3 regions of the Luteimonas changyuni genome follow, and region 1 is predicted to be linked to each of the others. Evidence: predicted binding sites of a transcription regulator. Region 1 holds the regulator's gene; each other region holds the start of a gene.
The links. Region 1 encodes HrcA, which represses chaperone genes, less so after heat shock. Its sites were predicted from a motif close to TTNGCACTCNNNNNNNNNGAGTGCNAA; they were not measured.
Positions count from the first base shown of each region.

Region 1 (4,328 bases):
GATTGAAGACCTCGTTGGCAGCCGGGGCGATTTCGTACAGGCCCTGGTTGCCGGTGACCCGGCGCAGCTCGCGCAGGGTCAGCTCGATGCCTTCGCGCAGCGGGCCGTTGCTCCCGGCAGCAGCCAGCGCCGCGTCCAGGCTGTCGAATACCGGCAGCAGGTCGCCCAGGATCTGCTTGTTGGCGAAGCGGCAGGCGTTCTGGACATCGCGCTCCAGCCGGCGGCGCTGGTTTTCAAGGTCGGCGCGGTCGATCAGCGACTGCGCGCGCACCTGCTCCAGCTCGGCGCGGAGGGTTTCGATCACGTCTTCCAGCGGAAGCTCGTCTGCGGGCGCCTCGGCGGCGTGGTCGGGCGTCTGTTCGGTGGTCATCGCTGTCCTGGGTCCGGAGTGTCTCGGTCCGCACTGAGTGGGGATGCCGCGTCGGGATTCAAGGCGGCGCCGAGGACCTCGGCGGTCGCCTGGACCACCGGGATCACCCGCTCGTAGGCCATGCGCGTGGGGCCGATCACCCCCAGCACCCCCAGGACGCGACCGCCGGCGCCGTAGGGCGCGGTCACCAGCGACATCCCGGCCAGCGGCGCGATCCCGGTTTCCTCGCCGAAGAACACGCGCACGCCCTGGGCCTTCACCGTGCGTTCGAGCAGCTGCAGAATCTCGCGTTTCTCCGTGAACGCGTCGAACAGGCCGCGCAGGCGGTCAAGGTCGGCAAGGTCCTGGAGCCCCAGCAGGCGCGCCTGCCCGGCAACCACCATGTCTTCGCTACCGGGTACCAGCACCTGTTCGGCCAGGTCGGTGGTGGCGCGAAGCAGGCCCTCCATCTCGCTGCGGGCGCTGCGGAGCCCTTCGACCAGCGCCGCGCGGATCCGCGCCAGCGGCTGGCCGGCGAAGTGGGCATTGAGGTAATTGGCCACCCGCTCCAGCTCGGCGGCGTCATAGGCGCGCCGGGTATGGACGATCCGGTTCTGGACCTCGTGGTCGGCGAACACCACGATCGCCATCACCCGCTGTCCGTCCAACGGCACGAAGTCGATCTGGCGGAAGGCGAACTGCTCGCGCCCGGGCACGCTGACCACGCCGACGAAACGGGTCATCGCCGAGACCAGCTCCGAGGCGCTGCCCAGCAGCGTCTGGGTCCCGGCACTGGCCGCCAGGCTGCCGCGCATGCGCATGAACTCCTCCTCCTCCAGCGGGCTGAGCTGGAGCAGCGAGTCGACGAACACGCGGTAGCCGCGGGCCGTGGGCACGCGCCCGGCCGAGGTGTGCGGCGCCGACAGCAGGCCCACTTCCTCCAGGTCGGACAGGATGTTGCGCACCGTGGCCGCGCTCACGTCGAGGCCGGCGTGGCGGACCAGGGTCTGCGAACCGACCGGCTCGCCGTCGCGGATATGGCGCGCGATCAGGGTGCGCAGCAGCTGGCGCGCGCGCGGGTCGAGGGGATCGGAACGGCGTCGGGACATGCCGCGGGTATACGTCCGATGCGCACGTGTCGCAAGCCGCCGGCTCGAATCGGCACGATCCGGCGATGACAGGCCGTGCATCTCCACGGCACAATCCGCGCACCATGCTCAAGCGACTGTCGATCAAGGATTTCGCCGTTGTCTCCGCCACCGAACTCGAGTTCGGGCCGGGGCTGACCGTCGTGTCGGGCGAGACCGGCGCGGGCAAGTCGCTCATCGTCGATGCCCTCGGCTTCCTGTCCGGGCTGCGCGCCGACGCCGGCATGGTCCGCCACGGCGCACGCCGCGCCGAACTCGACGCCGAGTTCGACCTCGGCGATTCGCCCCTGGCGCTGGACTGGCTGCGCGAACAGGAGTTCGACGACGGCCAGGCCTGCCAGCTGCGGCGCACCCTCCGCGCCGACGGCGGCTCGCGGGCGTGGGTCAACGGCCGCCCCGCCACCCTGTCGCAGCTGGGGGCGCTGGCGGCGCTGCTGGTCGAGATCCACGGCCAGCACGAACACCAGGCGCTGCTGTCGCGCGGCAGCCAGCTGGTCCTGCTCGATGCCTTCGGGCGCCACGAGGCCGAGCTGGCCGCGGTGGCCACGGCGGCGCACGCGTGGTCGTCATTGCTGCAGGAGCGCGCACGGCTCAGCGCCGCCGGCGACGTCTCCGACCGCATCGACTTCCTTGAGCACCAGCACGCCGAGCTCGAGCGCGAGGTGCTCGAACCCGATGCCATCGAAGAACTGGTGGCCGCGCACCGGCGCCAGGCGCATGCCACCGAACTGGTCGAGGCCTGCGATGCCGCGCTTGAGCGCCTGGGCGGCGACGGGTCGCTGCCGGCCGTGGTCCAGCAGCTGCGCGGCGCGCTCGCGCGGATGCAGGCCCATGAATCGCGCCTGGGCGAAGTGGACGCCATGCTCGATGGTGCCGCGATCCAGCTCGACGAGGCGGCGGTGCTGCTGGACCGGGTCCGCGCCGACCTCGATATCGACCCGGACCACCTGCAGACCCAGGAGCACCGCCTGTCGCGCCTCCACGAGCTCTCACGCAAGCACCGCGTGCCGCCGGAAGAACTGGCCGCGCATCGCGACGCGCTGGCCGCGGAGCTGGAGTCGCTTGCGGGCTCGGCGAAGCGCCTGGCGGGCCTGGAAGGCGAGATCGGGACGGCCGCAGGCGCATGGCGCAGCGCCGCCGCGCGCCTCGGCAAGGCCCGCGCCAGGGCCGCGACCGCACTGGGCAAGGCGACCACCGCTCTGATCGGCGAGCTCGGCATGGGCGGCGGGCGCTTCGAGGTGGCACTGGAACCCACGGGCGACGACGCGCCGGATGCACAGGGCGCCGAGCGCGTCGAATTCCTGGTCACCGCCAACGCCGGACAGCCGCCACGGCCGCTACGCAAGGTGGCATCGGGCGGCGAGCTGTCGCGCATTTCGCTGGCCATCGAGGTCGCGGCTCTCGGCCTGGACGCGGTCCAGACCATGGTCTTCGACGAGGTGGACTCGGGCATCGGCGGCAACGTGGCGGGGATCGTGGGGCGCAAGCTGCGCGACCTCGGCAACCGTCGCCAGGTGCTCTGCGTCACCCACCTGCCCCAGGTCGCGGCCCAGGGCCACGCCCATTACCGGGTCAGCAAGGCTGAAAGCGAGGGCATGACCCAGAGCGCCGTGCGTCTGCTCGACGACGCCGGCCGCCAGGAAGAGCTGGCGCGGATGCTGGGCGGGATCGAGGTCAGCCGCGAGGCGCGGGCGGCGGCCAGGCGCCTGCTGCGCGAGGCTGGGGAACCCGGCGCCGGCTGAGCGGCGGGCAGCGGCCGACCGCCCGGTTGGTCAGCGCTTCTTGCGCACGTAGAGCACCAGAGAGTGCTCTTCCAGGAGGTAGCCGTGCTTGTCGGCCACCTCGTGCTGCAGGGCCTCGATCTCCGGACTCTCGAACTCGATGATCTTGCCGGTGTCGACATCGACCATGTGGTCGTGGTGGCCACCGCGGTCGATCTCGTAGACCGCGGTACCGCCTTCGAAGTTGTGCTTGAGCACCAGGCCCGCCGCTTCGAACTGGGTGAGCACGCGGTAGACGGTGGCCAGGCCGATCTCGTCGCCGCCGTCCAGCAGCTGGCGGTAGATGTCTTCGGCTGACATGTGGTGGTGCGAGGTCTCCTGCTCGAGCAGCTGCAGGATGCGCATGCGCGGATGCGTGACCTTCAGTCCGGCCTTGCGCAGCTCGTTGGTTTCCATGCGATTCCCGTTCATTGGCGATTGCAGCGCCAGCTGCCGTGGTCCGGTCGCGGCGGCGCGGCGAGTGTATCATCGCCCCATGTCCGCCCCGACCTGGCCACCGATGCGCAACCTGATCGTCCCCGTCCTTGCCGCCTGCCTCTGTGCCGGCTGCAGCTTCGTCTACAAGCAACCCGTCTACCAGGGCAGCCTGGTCCAGCCGGCCAACGTCGCCCAGCTGCAGGCGGGAATGAATCGCCAGCAGGTGTCGGCGCTGCTTGGCACGCCCTCGATCCAGGATCCGTTCCACCACGAACGCTGGGATTACACCTCGACCGAGCGCGTCGGGCGCACCGGCAAGACCGAAGTGCACAACCTGGTGCTGTTCTTCGAGGGCGACACCCTGCAGCGCTGGGAGGGCGACTACTTCCCCGACCGCGACAAGGAGCTGATCGGCAACGTGCGCCGCCAGTTCGGCCCGAACCTGCCGCGAAGCGAATCCAAGCGCCGCTGATTACCCTGTCGCGCGCTCAGCCTTTGGCGGCCCTGGCCGCGCGGCGGCGGCGCGCATCCTTGGGGTCCACCAGCAGCGGACGCAGCAGTTCGACGCGGTCTCCGTCGCGCAGCGCGGCGCTGCCGGCCACGCGCACCCCGTACACCGCATAGGCATCGATG
Region 1 is NZ_JBCLUZ010000004.1:134,549-138,876, forward strand. It holds gene grpE (nucleotide exchange factor GrpE) at 1-370, opposite strand, end outside; gene hrcA (heat-inducible transcriptional repressor HrcA) at 367-1,458, opposite strand; gene recN (DNA repair protein RecN) at 1,563-3,239, shown strand; gene fur (ferric iron uptake transcriptional regulator) at 3,270-3,674, opposite strand; gene WCD84_RS03035 (outer membrane protein assembly factor BamE) at 3,778-4,167, shown strand; gene WCD84_RS03040 (RnfH family protein) at 4,184-4,328, opposite strand, start outside.

Region 2 (4,328 bases), on a different contig from region 1:
TCGCGCCTGCCCGAAACCGCGGTGGCCGGCGCATGAGCGAAGCGGCAGGCCGGATTCGCCTGGAGTCATCCTGGAAGGCGCGGGTAGGCGACTGGTTTGAGCGCGATGACATGCTGGCGCTGTCGGCCTTCCTGCGCGAGCGCCAGGCCGCCGGCGTGCGGATCTTTCCGCCTGGTCCGGACATCTTCGCCGCCTTCGACGCCACGCCTTTCGACGACGTGCGCGTGGTCGTGCTCGGCCAGGATCCCTATCACGGAGCCGGCCAGGCACATGGCCTGTGCTTCTCCGTCCGCCCGGGCGTGCGCGTGCCGCCGTCGCTGGACAACATCTACAAGGAGATCCAGCGCGACCTCGGCATGGCCCGCCCCGACCACGGCTGCCTGCTGCCCTGGGCGCGCCGCGGCGTGCTGCTGCTCAATGCCGTGCTGACGGTCGAAGAAGGATGCCCGGGCTCGCACCAGCGCAAGGGCTGGGAAGGCTTCACCGACCACGTGGTCGATGTGCTCAACCGCGAGCGCGACGGCCTGGTGTTCATGCTCTGGGGCGCGTATGCGCAGGCGAAGGGCAAGGTGATCGACGCCCATCGGCACCGCGTGCTGCGCAGCACGCATCCGTCGCCACTGTCCGCGCACCGCGGCTTCCTGGGCTGCGGGCACTTCTCCGCGGCCAACAGATACCTCGCCCGCAACGGCGGCGCAGCGCTGGACTGGTCGCTGCCGCCGAGGGCGGAGCTGGAGGCGATGTGATGGACATGCCGCTGCTGGTGTCCCTGCACCTGCCCAAGACCGCAGGGACCAGCTTTGCCGAAACCCTGCGCGCAGCCAATGGCGACGGCTATCGCGATGACTATGCCGACCTGCCCATGCAGTACGGCGCGCTGCGCAGGCGCAAGCACGCGGTGCGTGGCGGCCTGGCGCTGCGCGGAGGCGTCCCGGTCGATGCGACCTGCATCCATGGGCATTTCCTGGCCTTGAAATACCGCATCGCGCTGGGCCGGCGGCCGGCGCGCTGGATCACATGGATGCGCGACCCCGTGCAGCGCCTGGCCTCGCATTACGCGTTCTGGCGCCGCGACTACGACGGCGACGACCCCGCCCAGCCGCTGCGCAACCGGATGCTGCGCGAACAGTGGACGTTCGAACGCTTCGCGCTTGGGCCGGAGATGCGCGACGTCTACCGGCAGTACCTGTGGGGCTTCGACCCCGAGGGCTTTGATTTCATCGGCATCACCGAGCACTACCATGCCGACCTCGAGCGCCTCGCGCGGCGCCTGGGCTGGGAGGCGGTGGACGCTGCCGAACTGGTGAACCCGGAGTGCGGGGAGTCGGGTTACGACATCGGTCCGCAGCTGCAGGCCCGAATCGAACGCCACCACGCCGGCGATGTCGCCCTGTACCGCTGGGCGCTGGCGCGACGCGGCGCCTGAAGCGCCGCCGGCGCTGGCGGGAGCAGCGCGCTTTCCTCAGGGAGGTGGATGCCGCCGGAGGCCTTTGATGGCCGGCGCGCCCTGAGCCGCACCGGACCGGGGCGCGCTCCCGCGGCTTCCCCCTGGCCGCGATTGGAGCTCTGAACGCGGCGAGTCGTGAATTAGGCCGTTTATTGTTCTATCTGCAGGATGAATGAACTTATTCATCGTTTAGCAGTCTTAACAGGCCACTGCTAAAATCGCTGCCATGACTGCAACCGCCCCCAGCTACCCGCTCGTTCCCAACAACCTGCCGATCCCCAGCGCGCTCGGCTCGCTGGACGCGTACATCGGCGCGGTGCACCAGATCCCCATCCTCACGGTGGAAGACGAACAGGCGCTTGCCCGTCGCTTCCACGATGAGGAAGACCTCGGTGCCGCCCGTGACCTGGTGATGTCGCACCTGCGCTTCGTGGTCCACGTGGCCCGCGGCTACAACGGCTACGGCCTTCCGCTGGGCGACCTGATCCAGGAGGGCAACATCGGCCTGATGAAGGCGGTGAAGCGCTTCGACCCGGATGTCGGCGTGCGCCTGGTCTCGTTCGCGGTGCACTGGATCCGCGCCGAGATGCACGAGTACATCATCAAGAACTGGCGCATCGTCAAGGTCGCCACCACCAAGGCGCAGCGCAAGCTGTTCTTCAACCTGCGCCGCAGCAAGAAGCGCCTGGGCTGGCTCAACGCCGCCGAGGTCAGCGCGGTGGCCAAGGACCTCAACGTCTCCGAGCGCGAGGTGCTGGAGATGGAGTCGCGCCTGTCCGGGCGCGACATCGGCTTCGACATGTCCGCCGACGAGGACGACGAGCGTGCGCCGCCGGCGCCGGCCGCCTACCTGATGTCGCGCGACGAGGATCCTTCGCAGGCCTATGAGCGCGAAGACAGCCAGTCCAGCCAGCTCGAACTGCTGCGCGAGGGCATGTCGCGGCTGGACGAGCGCTCGCGCGACATCGTCAAGCGCCGCTGGCTGGACGCCGACAACAAGGTCACCCTGCAGGAGCTGGCCGACGAGTACGGCGTCTCCGCCGAGCGCATCCGCCAGGTCGAGGCCAACGCGCTGAAGAAGATGAAGGCGCTGTTCGCGGCCTGATCGCGGCGCGGATCGCCCCTGGAAAGCCCGGCCCAGGCCGGGCTTTTTCGTTCCGCCGCGCTTATCCGCTGCGACCCTGGTGCGGGACGTCGCTCACCATTTGAACAGCACCAGGCTGATCGCCAGCACGGCCATGCCGCTCACCAGCCCGTACACGGTCTCGTGGCCCTTGGCGTAGCGCTTGGCCGCCGGCAACAGCTCGTCCAGCGCCAGGAACACCATCACCCCGGCGATGATCCCGAACACGCTGCCGAACACCGCGTCCGACAGCCAGGGCCGCAGCAGCGCATAGCCGATGATCGCGCCCAGCGGCTCGGCCAGGCCCGAGAGCAGGCAGGCGCCGAAGGCATAGCCCTTGCTGTTGGTGGCGAAGTACACCGGCACCGCGATGGCGATGCCTTCGGGCACGTTGTGGATGGCGATGGCGAAGGCCAGCGGCATGCCCACGCCGGGGTTTTCCAGCGTGGCGAAAAAGGTGGCCAGGCCTTCCGGGAAGTTGTGCACGGTGATCGCCAGCGCGGTCAGCAGGCCGACGCGCTTGATGTAGGCGGCGTTGTGCTCGCGGAAGAAGGGGTCGTCGGCCTCGAGCCGCTCGTGCGGGTTCGGCACCAGGCGGTCGACCAGCATGATCAGGCCGACGCCGGCGAGGAAGGTCATCGTGCCGAAACTGAAGCCGAGGCGCTCGCCATAGCCCTGGCTGAAGGAGTCGATGGACTTGTTGAGGATCTCCGACAGCGACACGTAGACCATCGCGCCGCCGGCGAAAGCCAGGCCAAAGGCGAGCAGTCGCGCATTGGGCCGTGCCTGCGCGAAGACCAGCAGGCCACCGACGCCGGTGGCGAGGCCCGCCGCGGTGGTCACCGCCAGCGCGACGAGCAGGTTGGCGGTGGCGACTTCGATCATGCGTGGAGGCTCCTGCCTGGGGCGATGGCAGCGACGGGCCAGCGGCCGGCGGTGGAGTGGTGGGCGTCCCAAGGTAGCCCAGGGCCTGCGCATGCGGGAAGGGCGGTGCGCCGGTTGCTATTGTGCGCGCATCGCGCCACTCCGGCGCCCGTCGAGGATCCTCCCGCATGTCCGACCGTGAAAAGCGCATCGCGCTGCTGATAGACGCCGACAACGCGCCGGCGTCGAAGATCGAAGTGATCCTCGCCGAGATCGCGCGCCACGGCGTGGCCAACGTGCGCCGCGCCTATGGCAACTGGAAGAGCCAGCACCTGGTGGGCTGGGAAAAGTGCCTGCATACCTGGGCCATCCGCCCGATCCAGCAGTTCGCCTACACCACCGGCAAGAACGCCTCGGACATGGCGATGGTGATCGACGCCATGGACCTGCTGTACGCGGGCAACCTCGACGGCTTCGCGATCGTCTCGTCCGACGCCGACTTCACCCCGCTGGTGATGCGACTGCGCAACGACGGCGTGGCGGTGTACGGCTTCGGCCAGGAGAAGACGCCGGAGCCGTTCGTGCGGGCGTGTTCGACCTTCCTGTACCTGGAGAAGCTGGGCGAGCCCGACGAAGACAACGGCGATGCCCGGCCCGCGCCTTCGCCGGCGCAGCTGCAGCACGATGCCGACCTGGTGCGCCTGCTGCGCGGCGCGGTCGATGCGACCCAGGGCGAAGATGGCTGGTCGAAGCTGGGCGCGGTCGGCAGCCACATCGGCAACCAGGGCTCGTTCGACTCGCGCAACCATGGCTACCGCAAGCTCAGCGACCTGATCGAGGCGATCGGCCTGTTCGAAGTGCGCCGCCAGGGGCAGGTGATCGAAGTGCGCGGCC
Region 2 is NZ_JBCLUZ010000001.1:170,747-175,074, reverse strand. It holds gene WCD84_RS00825 (response regulator) at 1-36, shown strand, start outside; gene ung (uracil-DNA glycosylase) at 33-746, shown strand; gene WCD84_RS00815 (hypothetical protein) at 746-1,426, shown strand; gene rpoH (RNA polymerase sigma factor RpoH) at 1,674-2,552, shown strand; gene zupT (zinc transporter ZupT) at 2,646-3,455, opposite strand; gene WCD84_RS00800 (NYN domain-containing protein) at 3,623-4,328, shown strand, end outside.
Region 2: the regulator HrcA is predicted to act here: its motif matches at 1,637-1,663, upstream of rpoH (RNA polymerase sigma factor RpoH).

Region 3 (4,328 bases), on a different contig from region 1:
TCCTTCTTCGGCAGCTCCGCCACCATCGCTTCGGTGGTGATCATCAGGCCGGCGATCGACGCCGCGTTCTGCAGCGCGGTGCGGGTGACCTTGGTCGGGTCCAGGATGCCGAACTCGATCATGTCGCCGAACTCGCCGTTGGCTGCGTTGTAGCCGAAGTTGCCCGAACCGTCCTTGACCTTGTTGACGATGACCGACGGCTCTTCGCCGGCGTTGGTCACGATCTCGCGCAGCGGCGCTTCCATCGCGCGCAGGGCGATCTGGATGCCGTGGTTCTGGTCTTCGTTGGCACCCTTCAGGGCCTCGACCGCGGTCTTGGCGCGCAGCAGCGCAACGCCGCCGCCCGGGACCACGCCTTCTTCCACCGCCGCACGCGTGGCGTGCAGGGCGTCTTCGACGCGGGCCTTCTTTTCCTTCATCTCGATCTCGGTCGAGGCACCGACCTTGATCACCGCCACGCCGCCGGCCAGCTTGGCCACGCGCTCCTGCAGCTTCTCGCGGTCGTAGTCCGAAGAGGTCTCTTCGATCTGCGCCTTGATCTGCTTGATGCGGCCTTCGATGCCCGAGCCTTCGCCCGCGCCGTCGATGATCGTGGTGTTTTCCTTGGTGACCTGGATCTTCTTCGCGCGGCCGAGGTCGTTGATGGTCGCCTTCTCGAGCGACAGGCCGACTTCCTCGCTGATCACGGTGCCACCGGTGAGGATGGCCATGTCTTCCAGCATCGCCTTGCGACGGTCGCCGAAGCCCGGGGCCTTGACGGCCACGACCTTGACGATGCCGCGGATGGTGTTCACCACCAGGGTCGCCAGGGCTTCGCCCTCGACTTCCTCGGCGACGATCAGCAGCGGCTTGCCGGCCTTGGCCACGCCCTCGAGGACGGGCAGCAGGTCGCGCACATTGGAGATCTTCTTGTCGTGCAGCAGGATGAAGGGATCATCCAGCTCGGCCGACATCGACTGCTGGTTGTTGATGAAGTACGGCGACAGGTAGCCGCGGTCGAACTGCATGCCCTCGACCACGTCGAGCTCGTTCTCGAGGCCCGAACCTTCCTCGACCGTGATCACGCCTTCCTTGCCGACCTTGTCCATTGCCTGGGCGATCAGGTCGCCGATGTTGGCGTCGGAGTTGGCGGAGATGGTGCCGACCTGGGCGATTTCCTTCGAGGTCGACGACGGCTTGCTGATGCTCTTCAGCTCTTCCACGGCGGCCTTGACGGCCTGGTCGATGCCGCGCTTGAGGTCCATCGGGTTCATGCCGGCGGCGACCGCCTTCATGCCCTCGCGGATGAAGGCCTGGGCCAGCACGGTCGCGGTGGTGGTGCCGTCGCCGGCGTCATCGGACGTGCGCGAGGCGACTTCCTTCACCATCTGCGCGCCCATGTTCTCGAACTTGTCGGCCAGTTCGATCTCCTTGGCGACGGACACGCCGTCCTTGGTGATCGTGGGCGCGCCGAAGCTCTTGTCGAGCACGACGTTGCGGCCCTTGGGGCCAAGCGTTGCCTTGACGGCGTTGGCAAGCACGTTGACGCCACGCACCATCTTGGCGCGCGCGTCTTCGCCGAAGCGGATTTCCTTCGCGGACATTGTTGTTTCCTCGGAACTGGATCAGGGAATGGGGGTTGCGATGCGCTTGACGCGCGCTCAGCCGACGATGGCGAGGATGTCGTCCTCGCGGACGATCTTGTATTCGGTGCCTTCGTGCTTGTACGCCGAGCCCGAATACTGGCCGTAGATGACCTTGTCGCCGACCTTGACCTTCGGCGCGCGCAGGCTGCCGTTGTCCAGGGCCTTGCCCTCGCCGATGGCGATCACTTCGCCCTTGGTGGGCTTTTCCTTGGCATTGTCGGGGATGACGATGCCGCCGGCGGAGATTTCGTCGGCTTCGATCGGCTTGACCACTACGCGGTCGTAAAGCGGCTTCAGGTTCATGACAATCCTCACAAGTGATTGATTTTACTTGACAAAAACAGGAATCGGTCGCGGAGTCTAGCAGTCGGACCTGCCGAGTGCCAAAACGCGCGCCGCGAAAACCCGGCAGCGCCGGGATGTCCGCAAGATGGGGGGGCGTTGGCGGGGTTCAAGGGCCCCGCGGGAAATAAAGACGCGGCTCAGAAGCGCCAGGCGCCGACAACCATGGTTTCGCCGTTGTTGGGGGCGTGCAGGCTCGCGTTCGAGATATGGCGCAGCAGCAGCGAGAAGCGGCCCCAGCGCCAGCCGGCGGTGGTGACGAACTGCGGATCGCCGGACAGGGCGTCCGTCTCGCCCGACTGGGCGCCGACGCCGGCACCAAGCGTAAGGCCGTTGTCGGTGCGCTCGTAGCGCAGGCCGACGAAGCCGACCACGACGCTGTCGGACAGGTCCCGGCCACGCACTTGGCCGCGGCCGTCGACGTGGATGGCGCCAACCTCGCCGCGGAGTACCGCGTTGTCCAGCTCCCGCAGTTCCGGCAGCCAGGCGACCGAGGCCACTTTGGTGAATTCGCGCTCGGTGGTCTTGGAGCCGCCGGCGGCGACCTCGATGCCGGTCGCGGCAGCGGCAGGCAGCGCGAGCGCGAACAGGGCTGCGGCCAGTCCGGCGCGGAGGATGGCGGGGCGGATCGGAGCGGGCATGGGACGACCTGGATGAATGGGGAGATTTGACCGCACAAGAATACGATTGCCGCGTCGCGCTGGCGTGCAGATTGACGGAATGGTGTGTCCTTGTCTGGCCGTCGTCATATTTGACGGTTAGATTGCGTGGTCCACAAAGGGGAGTTACCCAATGCGTCTTGTCAGTTCCCGGCTTTGCTGCGCGATCGCGCTGGCGGTTGCCGCCACGCTGCCGGCCCAGGCCGAAGTCTTCATCAACGAAATCCACTACGACAACATCGACACCGACGTCGGCGAGGCGATCGAGGTCGTCGGCAGCGCCGGAGAGAGCCTCGCCGGCTACCAGCTGGTGCTCTACAACGGCAGCAACGGCGCTTCCTACGACACCGACACCCTGCCCGAGGGCACGCTCTCGGCCTGCGGCGGCAAGGTCCGCTTCGCCACGGTGAACTACCCCGAGAACGGCGTGCAGAACGGCGCGCCCGACGGCATTGCCCTGGTCGATCCGCAGGGCGCCGTGGTCCAGTTCCTGAGCTACGAAGGCGTGATGACCGCCAGCAACGGCCCCGCCGCCGGCATGAGCAGCACCGATATCGGCGTCATGCAGCCGAGCAGCACCCCGATCGGCCATTCGCTGCAGCTCGGCGGCACCGGCAATGTCTACGCCGACTTCGCCTGGGCGGAGGCCGCCAGCGAGACCTTCGACGCATGCAACAACGACCAGTCCTTCGGCGAGCCCGGCAATGCCGCGCCGCGGGTGGTCGAGACCTTCCCGACGCAGGGCTCCAGCAGCTTCCCGTACGCGGCCGAGCTCAAGGTCACCTTCAGCGAGCCGGTGGCCGCCCAGCCCGGCGCGTTCACCCTGGCCTGCGAAGGCCCGGCCCGCCATCGCGCACCCGGGCTCGATCACGTCGCGCAGGCGACCAGCTTCACCCTGACGCCTTCGTCTCCGCTGGTGCCGGGCCAGGCCTGTTCGCTGCGGGTCGACGCCGGCTTCATCCTCGATCTCGACGACGCTGCGCCCGAGGCCGACACCGTCATCGACTTCAACGTGAAGCGTTCGGGCGGCGGCGGCGGTGGCGGCGACGGCGATTACTACGGCCTGGTCAACGACTCCAGCCCCGACCAGCTGCGCTGCTCGCTGCACGAGACCATCCGCGGCCATGTCGCCTATCCCTACAGCGGCAGCGGCATCACCACCTGGACGATCCTCGAAGTCGCCGACGAGGACCCCAACGACGCCGGCAAGATCCTCGACGTCTATCGCAACCGCAGCTACGTCAAGGGCACCGACCGTGCCGGCAGCGGCGGCAGCAACAAGTACAACCGCGAGCACACCTGGCCGAATTCGCTCGGCTTCCCGGACCGGGTGGGCGACATGGGCTATCCGCACTCGCCGTATACCGACGCGCACATGCTCTACCTGAGCGACGAGGTCTACAACTCCAACCGCGGCAACATGCCCTTCGCCGATTGCCCACAGTCGTCGAACTGCGGCGAGCGGCCGACGGAGTTCAACAACGGCCGCGGCGGCGGCACCGGCGTCTATCCCGGCAATTCGAACTGGGTCATGGGTCCGAACGGCAACCAGGGCTCCTTCGAACCCTGGGGCGCGCGCAAGGGCGACATGGCGCGTGCGGTGATGTACATGGCGATCCGCTACGAGGGCGGCACGCACCCGACCACCAACCAGTCCGAGCCCGACCTGGAACTCACCGACGACCGCAGCAGGATCGTCGGC
Region 3 is NZ_JBCLUZ010000010.1:101,859-106,186, reverse strand. It holds gene groL (chaperonin GroEL) at 1-1,583, opposite strand, end outside; gene groES (co-chaperone GroES) at 1,641-1,928, opposite strand; gene WCD84_RS06240 (acyloxyacyl hydrolase) at 2,108-2,608, opposite strand; gene WCD84_RS06235 (endonuclease) at 2,760-4,328, shown strand, end outside.
Region 3: the regulator HrcA is predicted to act here: its motif matches at 1,986-2,012, upstream of groES (co-chaperone GroES).